DNA from 3 places in the Bradyrhizobium sp. 134 genome. Region 1 is predicted to be linked to each of the others. Evidence: predicted binding sites of a transcription regulator. Region 1 holds the regulator's gene; each other region holds the start of a gene.

Region 1 (4,719 bases):
CACTTCGCTGACGACATCAGAGTGGCGGTCGATCACGGAAGCGAGCTTCTGCTTCAGCAACAGCGACATCCTCTGCACGTGGTCGAAGAAGCCGGGCTTGAGCATGACGTCGAGCACGGCGTTCGCAGCCGCGATCGCGAGCGGATTGCCGCCGAAGGTCGAGCCGTGCGAGCCCGGTGTCATGCCGGACGCCGCTTCCGCGGTCGCAAGGCACGCGCCGATCGGGAAGCCGCCGCCGAGCGCCTTGGCCAGCGACATCACGTCGGGCTCGACGCCAAGGCGGCGGTACGCGAACAGATCGCCGGTGCGACCCATGCCGGTTTGCACCTCGTCGAAGGCGAGCAACAGACCCTTCTCGTCGCAGAGCTGGCGCAACGCCCTCAGGAAGGCAGGCGTTGCCGAACGGACACCGCCCTCGCCCTGGATCGGCTCGATCAGGATTCCGGCGGTCTGCGGACCGATCGCCTTTTTCACCGCCTCGAGATCGCCATGCGCAACCTGGTCGAAGCCCTCCATCGGGGGGCCGAAACCTTCGAGATATTTTGCCGAACCCGTCGCGGCCAGCGTCGCCAGCGTGCGGCCATGGAACGCGCCTTCGAAGGTGATCATGCGATAGCGGTCGGGATGGCCCTTCGCGGCGTGATAACGGCGCACCACCTTGATCACGCATTCCAGCGCTTCGGCGCCGGAATTGCAGAAGAACACGAAATCCGCAAAACTTTCATTGCACAGGCGCGCGGCGAGCTTTTCGCCGTCCGGGCTCTGGAACAGGTTCGACATGTGCCAGAGCTTCGTGGCCTGCTCCTGCAACGCCGCGACCAGCGCCGGATGGGCATGGCCGAGCGCATTCACCGCCACCCCGGAGGTGAAATCGAGATAGCGCTCGCCATTGGTCGCGATCAGCCAGCAGCCTTCGCCACGCTCGAAACCGAGGTCGGACCTGGCGAAAACGGGGAGCAAATGCGGCGCTGCGCTGTTAGTCATGACGGTCACTTGAATGTTGCGGACGGTGTGAGCGTGCATTGCGCAACGCACCATCGACCGGCCCGGAAAACGAAACGTGCCGCCTCTTGCGGGCGGCACGTGCGACTATCTTAGGCTTGGTGAAACGGGTGTCAATGCCGCCCGGAAAGCCTCGCGAAACGCTGAATCCGTAGTCTTGCGGTGCCGATTTTGCGGGATTTAGTCACGGAACATGTGGAAGCGAGTCGGCGGACTCTTGCGCGGGAGTCACGCCATATTGTAGCGTTTGGATTGTCAGATACGACATCTCGTGCAGTGGTTCTGATCTTTAAGTCCTTATGTACCGGCGTAAACGTTCGGGCGTTCAAGACGCGCCCGGCGAGCCTTAAGGGATTCTGGCGGCACGGGTTTTTGAAGGCTTAGGCATTCGCTACGAGGCCCCAGGATGGCTGGCGCGCAGCGAGGGAAAGGGTGCAATGACGGTTTTGACCTGGTCCGATGATCGCGTCGAGCAGCTGAAAAAGCTCTGGGAGGCCGGACTTTCGGCCAGCCAGATCGCGGCGGAGCTCGGCAATGTGACCCGCAATGCCGTAATCGGCAAAGTGCACAGGCTCGGCCTCTCGGGCCGCGCCAAGAGCCCTTCGTCGGCAGCGCCCCGACCGCGCAAGGCGCGCCCCGCGCAGCACATGATGCGGGTGAGCCGCCCGATCTCGCGCGGCAACACCGCGCTGGCGCAGGCCTTCGAGGTCGAGGCTGAGCCGGATCCGGTCACCTATGACAACGTGGTGCCGATGAGCCAGCGGCTGTCGCTGCTGGAATTGAACGAGGCGACCTGCCACTGGCCGGTCGGCGATCCCTCGAGCCCGGACTTCTTCTTCTGCGGTGGACGGGCGCTGTCCGGCCTGCCCTATTGCGCCCAGCACTCGCGCGTCGCGTACCAGCCGGCGTCGGATCGGCGGCGTGCACCGGTGAAGCCGGGGCCGCGCTAATTACCGCAAGTCGTCGCGCGAAGACGGCTCAACGATTTCAGTGTCGTCCCGGCCAATTGCGCACGGGGGCCGGGACCCATACTCCGAGCGCGCAGTTGTTGCGCGAAAGGGGTCATTCCGAGTCTTCGCCAAACCACGTTCGGTGGTTATGGGTCCCGGATCAGCGCTCGCTTCGCTCGCTTGTCCGGGACGACGTCGAAGAATTCGGGGACAGCTTGCCAACAAACAAGGCTGCAACCCTACACCTGCTCCGCCTTGGCAAACCGATCATCCAGCGCGTAACCAGCGCCGCGGACGGTGCGGATCGGGTCCTGCTCGCGGCCGAGATTGAGCAGCTTGCGCAGGCGGCCGATATGCACGTCGACGGTGCGCTCGTCGATATAGATGTCGCGGCCCCAGACGCTGTCGAGCAGTTGCTCGCGCGAGAACACCCGTCCCGGGTGCTCCAGGAAGAACTCCAGCAGGCGATATTCGGTCGGACCGAGATCGATCGGCCGGCCCGAGCGCGCCACGCGGCGCTTGTCGCGGTCGAGCTCGATGTCGCCAAAAGCAAGGACGGTGGCGAGCCGCTCGGGGCTTGCGCGCCGCAGCAGGCCTTTCACGCGCGCCAGCAGCTCCGGCACCGAGAATGGCTTGACGATGTAATCGTCGGCGCCGGTCGCAAGACCCCGCACCCGCTCGCTCTCCTCGCCGCGCGCGGTGAGCATGATAATCGGGAGCTGCTTGGTCTCGGGACGGGTGCGAAGCCGCCGGCACAGTTCGATGCCTGACAGGCCCGGCAGCATCCAGTCGAGCACGACCAGATCGGGGATGTGCTCCTTGAGGCGGGTGTCGGCGTCGTCGCCGCGCATCACCGTCTCGACGTCATAGCCGTCGCCTTCGAGGTTGTAGCGGAGAAGCTCGGTCAGGGCTTCCTCGTCCTCAACCACCATAATGCGTGCGCCCATCGGGTCGTCGCTCCCTTAAGTCTTCAGGTGTTCGGTACCGTGCTGGCGAAGGTCGTCATGTCGCCCTTCGGCCGCTTGTCGGTGATCGCCTGGCCCTCGATCATGTAGAACACGGTCTCGGCGATGTTGGTGGCGTGGTCGCCGATCCGCTCGATGTTCTTGGCGCAGAACATCAGGTGAATACAGAACGAGATGTTGCGCGGATCCTCCATCATGTAGGTAAGGAGCTCGCGGAACAGCGAGGTGCAGATGGCGTCGACTTCCTCGTCACCCTTCCACACCGCCATCGCCGCCGGCAAATCATGCGCGGCATAGGCGTCCAGCACCGACTTGACCTGCTGCTGCACGAGGTCGGTCATGTGCTCGAGGCCGCGGAACAGCTTGAGCGGATGGAAGTCCGTCTCCAGCGCCGCAACGCGCTTGCCCATGTTCTTGGCGAGGTCGCCGATGCGCTCGAGATCGGTCGCGACGCGCATGGCGCCGACGATCTCGCGCAGATCGACCGCCATTGGCTGGCGCCGGGCGATGGTGAGCACCGCGCGTTCCTCGATGCGCTTCTGCAGCGCGTCGAGTTCAGTGTCGATGGCGACGACGCGCTGGCCGAGCGGGACGTCGCGGCGGATCAATGCGTCGACGGACTCGACGATCATGCGCTCGGCGATGCCACCCATCTCGGCGACCAGGCGCGTGAGTTCCTGGAGGTCGGTGTCGAAGGCCTTTGCGGTATGTTCAGAACCCATGTCGCGTCTCCTAGCCGAACCGGCCGGTGATGTAATCCTGCGTGCGCCGGTCGGACGGCGACGTGAAGATCTTGCTGGTGTCGTCGAACTCGATCAACTCGCCGAGATACATGAAGGCGGTCTTGTCGGAGACGCGCGCCGCCTGCTGCATGTTGTGGGTGACGATCGCGATCGTGTAATCCTCGGACAGCTCCTGGATCAGCTCCTCGACCTTGGCGGTCGAGATCGGGTCGAGCGCCGAACAGGGTTCGTCGAACAGGATCACCTCGGGCCGCACCGCGACGGTGCGGGCGATGCAGAGGCGCTGCTGCTGGCCGCCGGAGAGCGACAGGCCGGAGGCGTTGAGCTTGTCCTTGACCTCGTTCCACAGCGCGCCGCCGCGCAGCGCCTTCTCGACGCGGCCGTCCATTTCGGACTTCGATATCTTCTCATAAAGACGGATGCCGAACGCGATGTTCTCGTAGATCGTCATCGGGAACGGCGTCGGTTTCTGGAACACCATGCCGACGCGGGCGCGCAGCAGATTGAGGTCCAGCTTGCCGTCGAGGATGTTGGTCTGGTCGAGCATGAGCTGACCGGTGGCGCGCTGACCGGGATAGAGGTCGTACATCCGGTTGAAGATGCGCAGCAGGGTCGACTTGCCGCAGCCTGACGGACCGATGAACGCCGTGACGCGGTTGGCGCCGAGCGTCAGGTTGATGTTTTTCAGCGCGTGGTGCTCGCCGTAATAGAAGTTCAGGTTGCGCACGGTCACCTTGGGGGGCGCCTCCGGCAGCACTGCCGCGTGCGGCAGTCCACCTGACGCGCTCATCGATACGGAAAGATCACTCATTTTGCGGTCCTCTCGGCGCCAAGGATGCGCGCGAAAATATTAAGGGCAAGAACGGTCAGGGTGATGAGCAGCGCGCCGCTCCAGGCCAGCTGCTTCCAATAGGCATAGGGGCTCTGCACGAAGTTGTTGATGGTCACCGGCAGGTTTGCCATCGTCTTGTTCAGGCCGAGGCTGAAGAACTGGTTCGACAGCGCGGTGAACAGCAGCGGCGCGGTTTCACCGGCGACGCGGGCGGTCGCGAGCAGCAC
Region 2 (4,719 bases), on a different contig from region 1:
CCGGTGGTGGCGGCCGCTGGCACCGCGCCCGCCCGCGCCCCTGATCTTGCCAATGGCCAGGTGATATTTAAAGCCGGCGGCTGCGCCTCATGCCATGCCGTCCCCGACCAGCCCGATCGTCTCAGGCTCGGCGGCGGCGTTGCGATCAAGTCGCCGTTCGGAACGTTCTATGCGCCGAACATCTCGTCCGACCCGACCGACGGCATCGGCAAATGGAGCGAGGCCGAATTCGTCAATGCTGTGATGCACGGGGTCTCGCCGGACGGCCGGCATTATTTTCCGGCCTTTCCCTACACGTCCTATCAGCACGCCAGGCGCGAGGACGTGCTCGATCTCTTTGCGTACCTGAAAACGCTGCCGGCCGTTGCAGGCAAGGTGCGCGACCACGACGTGCGCTTTCCGTTCAATATCCGCCGCAACGTCGGCATCTGGAAATTCTTATTTCTGGACGGCAAGCCCTTCGTCGCCGACGGCGCGAAGTCGCCGCAGTGGAATCGCGGCGCCTATCTCGTCAGCAGCTTTGGCCATTGCGCGGAGTGCCACAGCCCACGCAACGCGCTTGGCGGCATCATCGCCGGACAACGCTTCGCGGGAGGCCCCAATCCGGAAGGCGAGGGATGGGTGCCCAACATCACCCAGAAGGGCCTCGGCGAGTGGAGCGCGAAGGATATTGCCTATTTCCTGAAGACCGGCGAATTGCCCGACGGCGACAGCGTCGGGGGCGCGATGACGCGGGTGATCAAGAACACCTCGCAATTGCCGGACGACGATCTCGCGGCGATGGCGGACTATCTCAAATCGCTGCCGCCGGTGGACGGTCCGCGGCGCCCCAAGCGCAAGGAGGGCGGCGCCTGATCAGGGCCGCCGTTTTCTCGACGGTCAACTCGCGCCAAACGCCTTGAAGGTGATGATGGTGAGGGTGTCCTGGATGCCGGGCAGCACCTGCACCTTCTCGTTGACGAAGTGGCCGATATCGGTGTCGTTGTCGACGTAGAACTTCACCAGCAGGTCGTATTGACCGGCCGTGGAATAGATCTCGGAGGCGATCTCGGCTTCGGCAAGCGCATTGGCGACTACATAGGATTGGCCGAGCTTGCATTTGATCTGGACGAAAAAGGGAACCATCGCGGTCTCTCCGAAAGCATATCTGGCGGCTAATAGGCCAAACCCGGCCGGATTTAGCAAGCGAACTTGCTGGGCCGAGGGAGGCGCGCTAGGACGGTCCATGGCTTCGAAAACGCTGAAGATCGCCCCATGACAACGCCCGTCGCGCTGACCATTGCCGGCTCCGATTCGAGCGGCGGCGCCGGCATCCAGGCCGACCTGAAGACCTTTGCCGCGCTGGGGGTTTTTGGCGCGTCCGCCATCACGGCGCTGACCGCGCAGAACACCCGCGGCGTCACCGGCATTCACGCGGTGCCCGCCGAATTCGTCACCGCGCAGATCGATGCGGTGTTTTCCGATCTCGAGGTCGGCGCGGTCAAGATCGGCATGGTGGCGCAAGCCGCCAGCATCGATGCGATCGCGGCCGCGCTGTCGCGCTGGGCGCCCCGGCATATCGTGCTCGATCCCGTGATGGTGGCGACATCGGGTGATCGCCTGCTCGCCTCCGAAGCCGTCGACGCCCTGCGCATCAAGCTGATGCCGCTGGCCTCGGTGATCACACCCAATCTGCCCGAGGCCGCGGCTCTGCTCGGCGAACCGGTCGCGGCCAGCGAGGCCGAAATCGAGAGCCAGGGGCGCCGGCTGCTGGCGCTCGGCTGCAGGGCGGTCCTGATCAAGGGCGGGCACGGCGAGGGCGCCGAGAGCATCGACTATCTAGTCGATGCCAGCACCACGATCGCGCTGGCCGCGCCGCGCGTTGCCACTCGCAACACCCATGGCACCGGCTGCTCGCTGTCCTCGGCGGTCGCCGCCGGGCTCGCCAGGGGCGAGGATCTCGAGCGCGCCGTGCGCAAAGCCAAGGCCTGGATCAGCGCGGCGATCGCGGCCGCCGATCGCTTCAGCGTCGGCCACGGCCACGGCCCGATCCATCATTTCCACAAATTCTACTGACGCCGGTCGCGAGCGCGCCGCAGCTCCGGGTTCTTGCGGAGGCCGCTGCGACGCCATGTCGCCTGATTGTCGCATGCGACTGATATTCGCGGGGTGGGCGAGGCAAGCGCGATTCGGTTCCGAAGGTGCCTCAAAGGTTCAATTGGTCATCCCCCTGTCACGGGACATTGTTACAGGCTGGCGCATGGGAAGTTACGATGTGAGTGACGAGAGCCCGGAGCGGCGCTTTCGCACGTTGTTCATCTCCGACGTTCATCTCGGAGCCCGCGGTTCTCAAGCCGACCTTCTGCTCGATTTCCTGCGTTTCCATGATGCCGACACGATCTATCTCGTCGGCGATATCGTCGACGGCTGGGCGCTGAAATCGAGCTGGCATTGGCCGCAATCGCATAACGATCTCGTCCAGAAGCTTTTGCGCAAGGCGCGCAAGGGCGCCAAGGTGATCTACATCCCCGGCAATCACGACGAGTTCCTGCGCAACTATTACGGCACGCATTTCGGCGGCATCGACGTGGTCGAGAACACCGTCCACACCGGCGCGGACGGCAAGCGCTATCTCGTCATCCACGGCGACATCTTCGACCTCGTGGTGCAGAACGCCCGCTGGCTCGCTCATCTCGGCGACAAGGCCTACGACTTCGCGATCCAGCTCAATCGCTTCGTCAACTTCTTCCGGCGCATGTTCAAGGTGCCCTATTGGTCGCTGTCGCAATGGGCCAAGCAGAAGGTCAAGAACGCCGTCAACTATATCGGCGCATTCGAGCAGGCGCTCGCCGCCGAGGCGCGGCGCCACGACGCCGACGGCGTGATCTGCGGCCACATCCATTACGCGGTGATCCGCGACGAGGGCGGCATCCGCTACATGAATTGCGGCGACTGGGTCGAGAGCTGCACGGCGCTGGTCGAGCACGATGACGGCCGTTTCGAGATCATCACCTGGGCGGACCAGGCCGAGAAGCCGGCGCAGGTCCCGCAGGTTGCAGCCAGAGCTGCATGACAAAGGCAGCCTGATGCGCATCCTGGTCGCGACCGACGCCTGGCACCCGCAAGTCAACGGTGTGGTTCGGACGCTGACCAAACTTGCTGACGGTGCCAAAAGCCTCGACGTCGAATTCTCGTACCTGACACCGCAATCGTTCCGCACCTTTGCGATGCCGAGCTATCGGGACGTGCGGCTGGCCATGCCGCGGCCGGGCAGAATCGCGAAGCTGATCGAAGAGGCGCAGGCGGACAGCATCCACATCGCGACGGAGGGGCCGATCGGCCTCATGGTCCGCCGCTATTGCCGCCAGCGCAAGCTGCCCTTCACGACCAGCTTCCACACCCGCTTTCCCGAATATGTCCGCGCTCGCGTGCCGGTGCCGGGCTCGCTGATCTGGCGGGCGCTGCGCCGATTCCACAGCCCCAGCCGCGCCGTGATGGCGGCAACGCCGGCGCTCGCCAGCGAGCTGACCGAGCGCGGCTTCGACAATGTCGTGCTGTGGCCTCGCGGCGTCGACACCCATTTGTTCCATCCCCGTGCGATTGATCTCTGCCTGCCGGCGCCGGTGTTCCTCTCGGTGGGCCGGGTCGCGGTGGAGAAGAATCTCGAGGCCTTCCTCGACCTCGACCTGCCCGGCACCAAGGTGATCGTCGGCGATGGTCCGGCGCGTGTCGCGCTGGAGGAGGCCCATCCGGACGCGATCTTCCTCGGCGAAAAGCACGGCGAGGAACTGGCGGACATTTACGCTGCCGCCGATGTCTTCGTGTTTCCGAGCAAAACCGACACCTTCGGCCTGGTCCTGCTCGAAGCGCTGGCGAGCGGCCTGCCGGTCGCGGCGCTTCCGGTGAAGGGGCCCCGCGACGTGATCGGCGATGCGCCGGTCGGCGCGCTCGATCACGATCTGCGCAGCGCCTGCTTCGCCGCGCTGGACATCTCCCGGCAGGACTGTGTCGAATTCGCCGCCAACTACACCTGGGAGGCCTCGGCCCGGGCCTTTATCGACAGCATTTTGGCGGTCGGCGCGGTGCTGCCGGGCCGGAACGGGGCGGAGCCGGCGCGATTCGTCGCCTGAGAGCCCAGAATGCTCGCGCGGAGATGCCTTGCCCGCGCCTCCTCCGCCGCGATAACATCAGGCATGACAGAACAGCTCCTCCCGATCGGCCCTGCCGATATCGATGCCGCAGCGCGCGTGATCGCACCCTTCGCCGTCCGTACGCCGCTGTTGTCCTTTCCCGTGCTCAACGAACGCGTCGGCGCAAAGGTCTATCTCAAGCCGGAGATGCTTCAGCGCACCGGCTCGTTCAAGTTCCGCGGCGCCTTCAACAAGGTCGCCTCGATCCCGCAGCACAAGCGCGCCGGCGGCGTGGTGGCGTTCTCCTCCGGCAATCACGCCCAGGGCGTGGCGGCGGCGGCCAAGATCCTCGACATGCAGGCGACCATCGTGATGCCCGCGGATGCGCCGTTGTCGAAGCGCGAGCGCACCAAATCCTACGGTGCCGAGGTCGTGCTGTACGACCGCGACCGCGACGACCGCGAGGCGATCTCGCGCGGCATCGCCGAGAAGCGCGGCGCAACGCTGGTCAGGCCCTATGACGATCCCTTCGTGATCGCCGGCCAAGGCACCGCCGGCCGCGAGATCGCCGAGGACATGGCGGCACTTGGTCTCGCCCCTGACATCGTGG
Region 3 (4,719 bases), on a different contig from region 1:
CATAGGACTTGCTGAGGGATTTTGCGACCAGCAGCGGCTCGTCGTTCTCGAGCATGTCTTGATCAGCCATTCGATGCCTCCTGCGCCTTGTCCTTGTACGGCGCGGCGCTGAGGCTGCCGTGATGGCCGGCGGCCTGGCGGCCCTCGCAATAATCGGTGTCGGAGCAGACGAACATGCGACCGCCCTTGTCGTCGGTGACGATCTCGTCGAGATAGGAATTTTCCGCGGCGCACAGTGCGCAAGGCGCGTTGAAGCGATACGGCTCGAAGGGATGGTCCTCGAAGTCGAGCGACACGACTTGCGTATAGGGCGGGATCGCATAGATGCGTTTCTCGCGACCGGCGCCGAACAGTTGCAGCGCCGGGCAATTGTCCATCTTGGGATTGTCGAATTTCGGCGTCGGCGACGGGTCCATGACGTAGCGCGCATTGACCTTCACCGGATAGGCGTAAGCCGTCGCGATATGGCCGAAGCGGGCGATGTCCTCGTAGAGCTTGACATGCATCAGGCCGTATTCGGCGAGCGCGTGCATGCGCCGCGTCTCGGTCTCGCGCGGCTCGAGGAAACGCAGTGGCTCCGGGATCGGCACCTGATAGACCAACACCTGATTCGCGTGCAGCGATGTCTCGGGGATGCGGTGACGGGTCTGGATCACGGTCGCATCTTCCGTCGCCGTCGTCGTGGCGACACCGGCGGTCTTGGCGAAGAATTTGCGGATCGAGATCGCGTTGGTGGTGTCGTCGGAGCCCTGGTCGATCACTTTCAGCACGTCCTCGGGCCCGAGGATCGCCGCGGTGACCTGGACGCCGCCGGTGCCCCAGCCGTAGGGCATCGGCATTTCACGGCTGGCGAACGGCACCTGATAGCCGGGGATCGCGATCGCCTTCAGGATCGCGCGGCGGATCATCCGTTTGGTCTGTTCGTCGAGATAGGCGAAATTGTAGGCGGGCGCGTTCATTCCGCGGCCTCCTTCATGGCGTCGGGCGCATTGGCTTCAGTGAATTCCTTGCGCAGCTTGCGCAACAGGCCGAGCTCGGACTGGAAGTCGACATAATGCGGCAGCTTCAGATGCTCGACGAAGCCGGTCGCCTGGACGTTGTCCGAATGCGACATCACGAATTCTTCGTCTTGCGCAGGGGCGAGTGCCTCTTCGCCGAGCTCGCGCGCACGCAACGCGCGGTCGACCAGCGCCATCGACATGGTCTTGCGTTCGCTCTGGCCGAAGGCGAGGCCATAACCGCGGGTGAAGCACGGCGCTTCGGTCGCGGAGCCCTTGAACTGGTTGACCATCTGACACTCGGTGAGCTCGATCGAGCCGAGCGGCACGACGAAGCCGGCGTCTTCCGCCGAAAATTCAACATCGACCTCGCCGAAGCGAATCTCGCCGGCGAAGGGATGGTTGCGGCCGTAGCCGCGCTGGGTGGAATAGCCCATCGCCAGCAAGAACCCTTCGTCGCCACGCGCGAGATTTTGCAGGCGCAGGTCACGATCCGCCGGAAAGTTCAGCGGCTCGCGGGTGAGGTCGCCGACGCTGGCGCCCTCTTCCGCTTGCGGCGAGGATTCGATCAGGCCGTCGCGGCCGAGGATATCCGTCACCCGCGGGGTGGGCACTGTCGATGCTTCGGCCGTCGCTGGCGCTTCCGGCACAAAGCCTTCGGCGAGCGAGGGATCGAGCAGGCGATGGGTGTAGTCGAAGGTCGGCCCGAGAATCTGGCCGCCGGGAACGTCCTTGAAGGTCGAGGACACCCGCCGCTGCACCCGCATCGCGCCGGTCTCGACCGGCTCGCTGGCGCCGAAGCGCGGCAGCGTGGCGCGGAAGGCACGGACCAGGAAGATCGCCTCGATCAGATCGCCGCGCGCCTGCTTGATGGCGAGCGCCGCGAGCTCGCGGTCATAGAGCGAGCCTTCGCTCATGACGCGATCCACGGCGAGGCCGAGTTGCTCCGAGATCTGGTCGAGCGTGATTTCCGGCACGCTTTGATCGCCGCGCCGCGCACTGGCGAGCAGGCGATGGGCGTTCTCGATGGCGCGTTCGCCGCCTTTGACTGCGACATACATGCTTAGCTTCCCTTGCTCACGACACGCGTGGTGCGCGGGATCGCAACCACGGCATCGTCGGCGACCAGCACCACATCGATGCCGCGCGGAAACAGCGTTTCGTTGACGCGCAGGCGCTCGAACAGGTCGAACGGCTTGATCGACGCCTGGAGCGTGGCGACGCCGTCGATGCCGGGACCGCGCAGCTCGAAGCTCCGTCCTCCGTCCAGGCTCTCGACCTGAAGAATCAACGTGGTCGACCGATCCGGATATTCGCTGGTGCCGAGCGCGAAGCGCTCGAGCGAAGGCAGCGCCCCACCATCGCTGATCAGCGCGAAGCTGGCGATCGAGGGATCCTGCACCACCGGTGCGCCGGTGTGGAACTTCAGCCATTTTGTCACGTCGGTGCTTTCCGACATGCGCGCATCGAGCCAGAGCGGCGTGTCGTGGTCGAACAGCGTCAGCGCGATCGCGGCCGTGCCGCGCATCATCGTTTGAGGCGCTCCTGATGTCGGCACGATGCGCTGGACCGATCCCGGCCGCGCCATCGCGTCCATGACCGAGCGAAAGGTCGATTGCGCCGACAGCACCTTGTCGGCGAACCCCGGCGGCAGTTCAGCAATCGTGGTCATGATCTCACCCCTCACCGCGCACCATGGTGTAGAAATCAACCTTCGTCGCGGCGGTCTCGGCCGCCACCTGTTTGCGCTTGGCCATCAGCTGCTCACGCAACGGCGCGATAATGTCCCGCTCCACCGCGCCGCCGAAATCGCTGGACTGCACCAGCGCATCGCACAGCGCGATCAGCCGCGCCTTCTCGCCGTCGCGACCGAGCGTGTAACCGAAGCCGACCTCGCCGCTCGCAAGCCGCACCGCGGCGCGCGACACCGTGGCTTCGCCAAGGTTGAACGGCGCGCCGTCGCCGCCGACCCGGCCGCGCAGCATGACGAGGCCGTTTTCCGGCGCGCGCAGATCCTGATGCGCTGGCAAAGCGAGAGCGCGGAGGCGAGCGGCGATCTCGCCCGCCTCGGCGTGCGCCAGCACGGCCATTGCGGCCCTGCGCTGGGCTTGCTGATTGTTGTGCTGGGTCACCACATCCACCGACTTTTCTGCAGAACTTGCCGAGTCTAAGTTGTCTATGATACTAGACAACTTGATAGCGGAGCGCCATGACTGTTTGGTGACAAGGGCGTGATTTCTGGAGTAGCTTCCCGGCCACATGAGCATGCAGGACACAGCTTCCTCCGGCGTCGCATTGTGGCGCCTCGTTGCCGACGGCATCGAGCGCGGCATCGCCGACGGCCGCTTTGCGGCCGGCGACAAGCTGCCGGGCGAGGTGGAGATCGCCGAAACCTATCGCGTCAACCGCCACACCGTGCGGCGCGCGCTGGCCGCGCTTGCGGAGCGCGGCATCGTGCGGGCCGAACGCGGCAGCGGAACCTACGTCGAGGCGCAGAAGCTCGCCTATCCGCTGCGCTCGCGGACCCGTTTCTCCGAGATCGTCGGCGCGGACGGCCGCGAACCGCATGGCCGGTTGATCGAGGCGTCCGATGATGTCGCGACCCGCGAACTCGCGCGGGAACTCGGCCTCAAGACCGGTGCACCGCTGGTGCGGATCGAGGCGATGCGCCTCGCCGACCGCACACCGATCTGCGTCTCCACGACGTGGCTGTCGGCGCAGCTGTTTCCGGGTGCGGGCGACGTCTTTGCCGCGACCCGCTCGATGACGAAATTGCTCGAGCATTACGGCGTCCGCGACTATCGCCGCGGCGCGACCCGGATCACCGCCGGCATCGTTGACGCAACCGACGCCGCACGGCTCGATCTGGCGCTGGGACGGCCGATCCTGGTGGTCGACGCCACCGATCACGATCTCGACGGCAAGCCGCTGGTCACCAAGCATTCGCGCTTTGCGGCGGAGCGGGTGGAATTTTTGGTGGAGTCCTAGGGTGGGCAAAGGCGCACTTGCGCCGTGCCCACCATCCATCCAGTGCTGCGATTGAACTGGTGCGCACGCTGCGTTTTACCACCCTACGAAATCGGTGATCAGGCGACCGCCCTTCGCCCAATAATCGCGAAGCGCAGTTTTCCCGAGACGAAATCGATCGCGGCGACCGCGACCAGGATCATCAGGATCAGGAACGACACCTTCTGCCATTCCAGCACGCGGATCTGCTCGGCGAGCTGGAGGCCGATACCGCCGGCACCGACGATGCCGATGATGGTAGCCGAACGCGTGTTCGACTCGATGAAATAGAGCACTTGGCCGGCGATCACGGGCAAAACCTGCGGCAGCAGACCGAAGCGGATCTCGTGCAGCGCACTGCCGCCGGAGGCGCGGATGCCCTCGACCTGCTTCTGGTCCGCGCCCTCGATCGCCTCCGAGAACAGCTTTCCAAAGGCGCCGAAATCGGACACGGCAATGGCGAGCACGCCGGCAAACGGGCCGAGCCCGACCACGTTGATCCACACCAGCGCCCAGATCAGCGTGTCGATGCCGCGGATCGAATCCAGGAAGCGTCGAATCGGGAAGCGCAAAATACTCGACGGCACCACGTTACGCGCGGCAAGAAGACTGACCGGCAGCGCGAACACCGCAGCCAGCGTCGTGCCGAGCAGCGCGATCGACAGGGTCTCGCCCAGCGCCTTCAGATAGATCGGCAGCGACGAGCCGGGATCCG

Evidence for each region. Region 1 encodes PhoB, which activates phosphate uptake and scavenging genes when phosphate is short. Its sites were predicted from a motif close to TGTCATNNANCTGTCAT; they were not measured.
Region 2: a site for PhoB is predicted at 2,200-2,216, ahead of IVA75_RS00840 (UDP-2,3-diacylglucosamine diphosphatase). Genes of this name have one in related genera too.
Region 3: a site for PhoB is predicted at 3,208-3,224, ahead of phnF (phosphonate metabolism transcriptional regulator PhnF). Genes of this name have one in related genera too.

What each region holds. Positions count from the first base shown of each region.
Region 1 covers NZ_JADPKX010000034.1:802,394-807,112, reverse strand. The annotation lists gene IVA75_RS13390 (aspartate aminotransferase family protein) at 1-984, opposite strand, end outside; gene IVA75_RS13385 (GcrA family cell cycle regulator) at 1,440-1,952, shown strand; gene phoB (phosphate regulon transcriptional regulator PhoB) at 2,192-2,899, opposite strand; gene phoU (phosphate signaling complex protein PhoU) at 2,923-3,639, opposite strand; gene pstB (phosphate ABC transporter ATP-binding protein PstB) at 3,650-4,471, opposite strand; gene pstA (phosphate ABC transporter permease PstA) at 4,468-4,719, opposite strand, start outside.
Region 2 covers NZ_JADPKX010000006.1:10,676-15,394, forward strand. The annotation lists gene IVA75_RS00825 (cytochrome c) at 1-855, shown strand, start outside; gene IVA75_RS00830 (Lrp/AsnC family transcriptional regulator) at 880-1,125, opposite strand; gene thiD (bifunctional hydroxymethylpyrimidine kinase/phosphomethylpyrimidine kinase) at 1,255-2,055, shown strand; gene IVA75_RS00840 (UDP-2,3-diacylglucosamine diphosphatase) at 2,240-3,052, shown strand; gene IVA75_RS00845 (glycosyltransferase family 1 protein) at 3,066-4,109, shown strand; gene IVA75_RS00850 (threonine/serine dehydratase) at 4,173-4,719, shown strand, end outside.
Region 3 covers NZ_JADPKX010000016.1:33,811-38,529, reverse strand. The annotation lists gene phnK (phosphonate C-P lyase system protein PhnK) at 1-70, opposite strand, end outside; gene IVA75_RS05745 (alpha-D-ribose 1-methylphosphonate 5-phosphate C-P-lyase PhnJ) at 63-959, opposite strand; gene IVA75_RS05740 (carbon-phosphorus lyase complex subunit PhnI) at 956-2,059, opposite strand; gene phnH (phosphonate C-P lyase system protein PhnH) at 2,062-2,670, opposite strand; gene phnG (phosphonate C-P lyase system protein PhnG) at 2,675-3,139, opposite strand; gene phnF (phosphonate metabolism transcriptional regulator PhnF) at 3,258-3,986, shown strand; gene phnE (phosphonate ABC transporter, permease protein PhnE) at 4,085-4,719, opposite strand, start outside.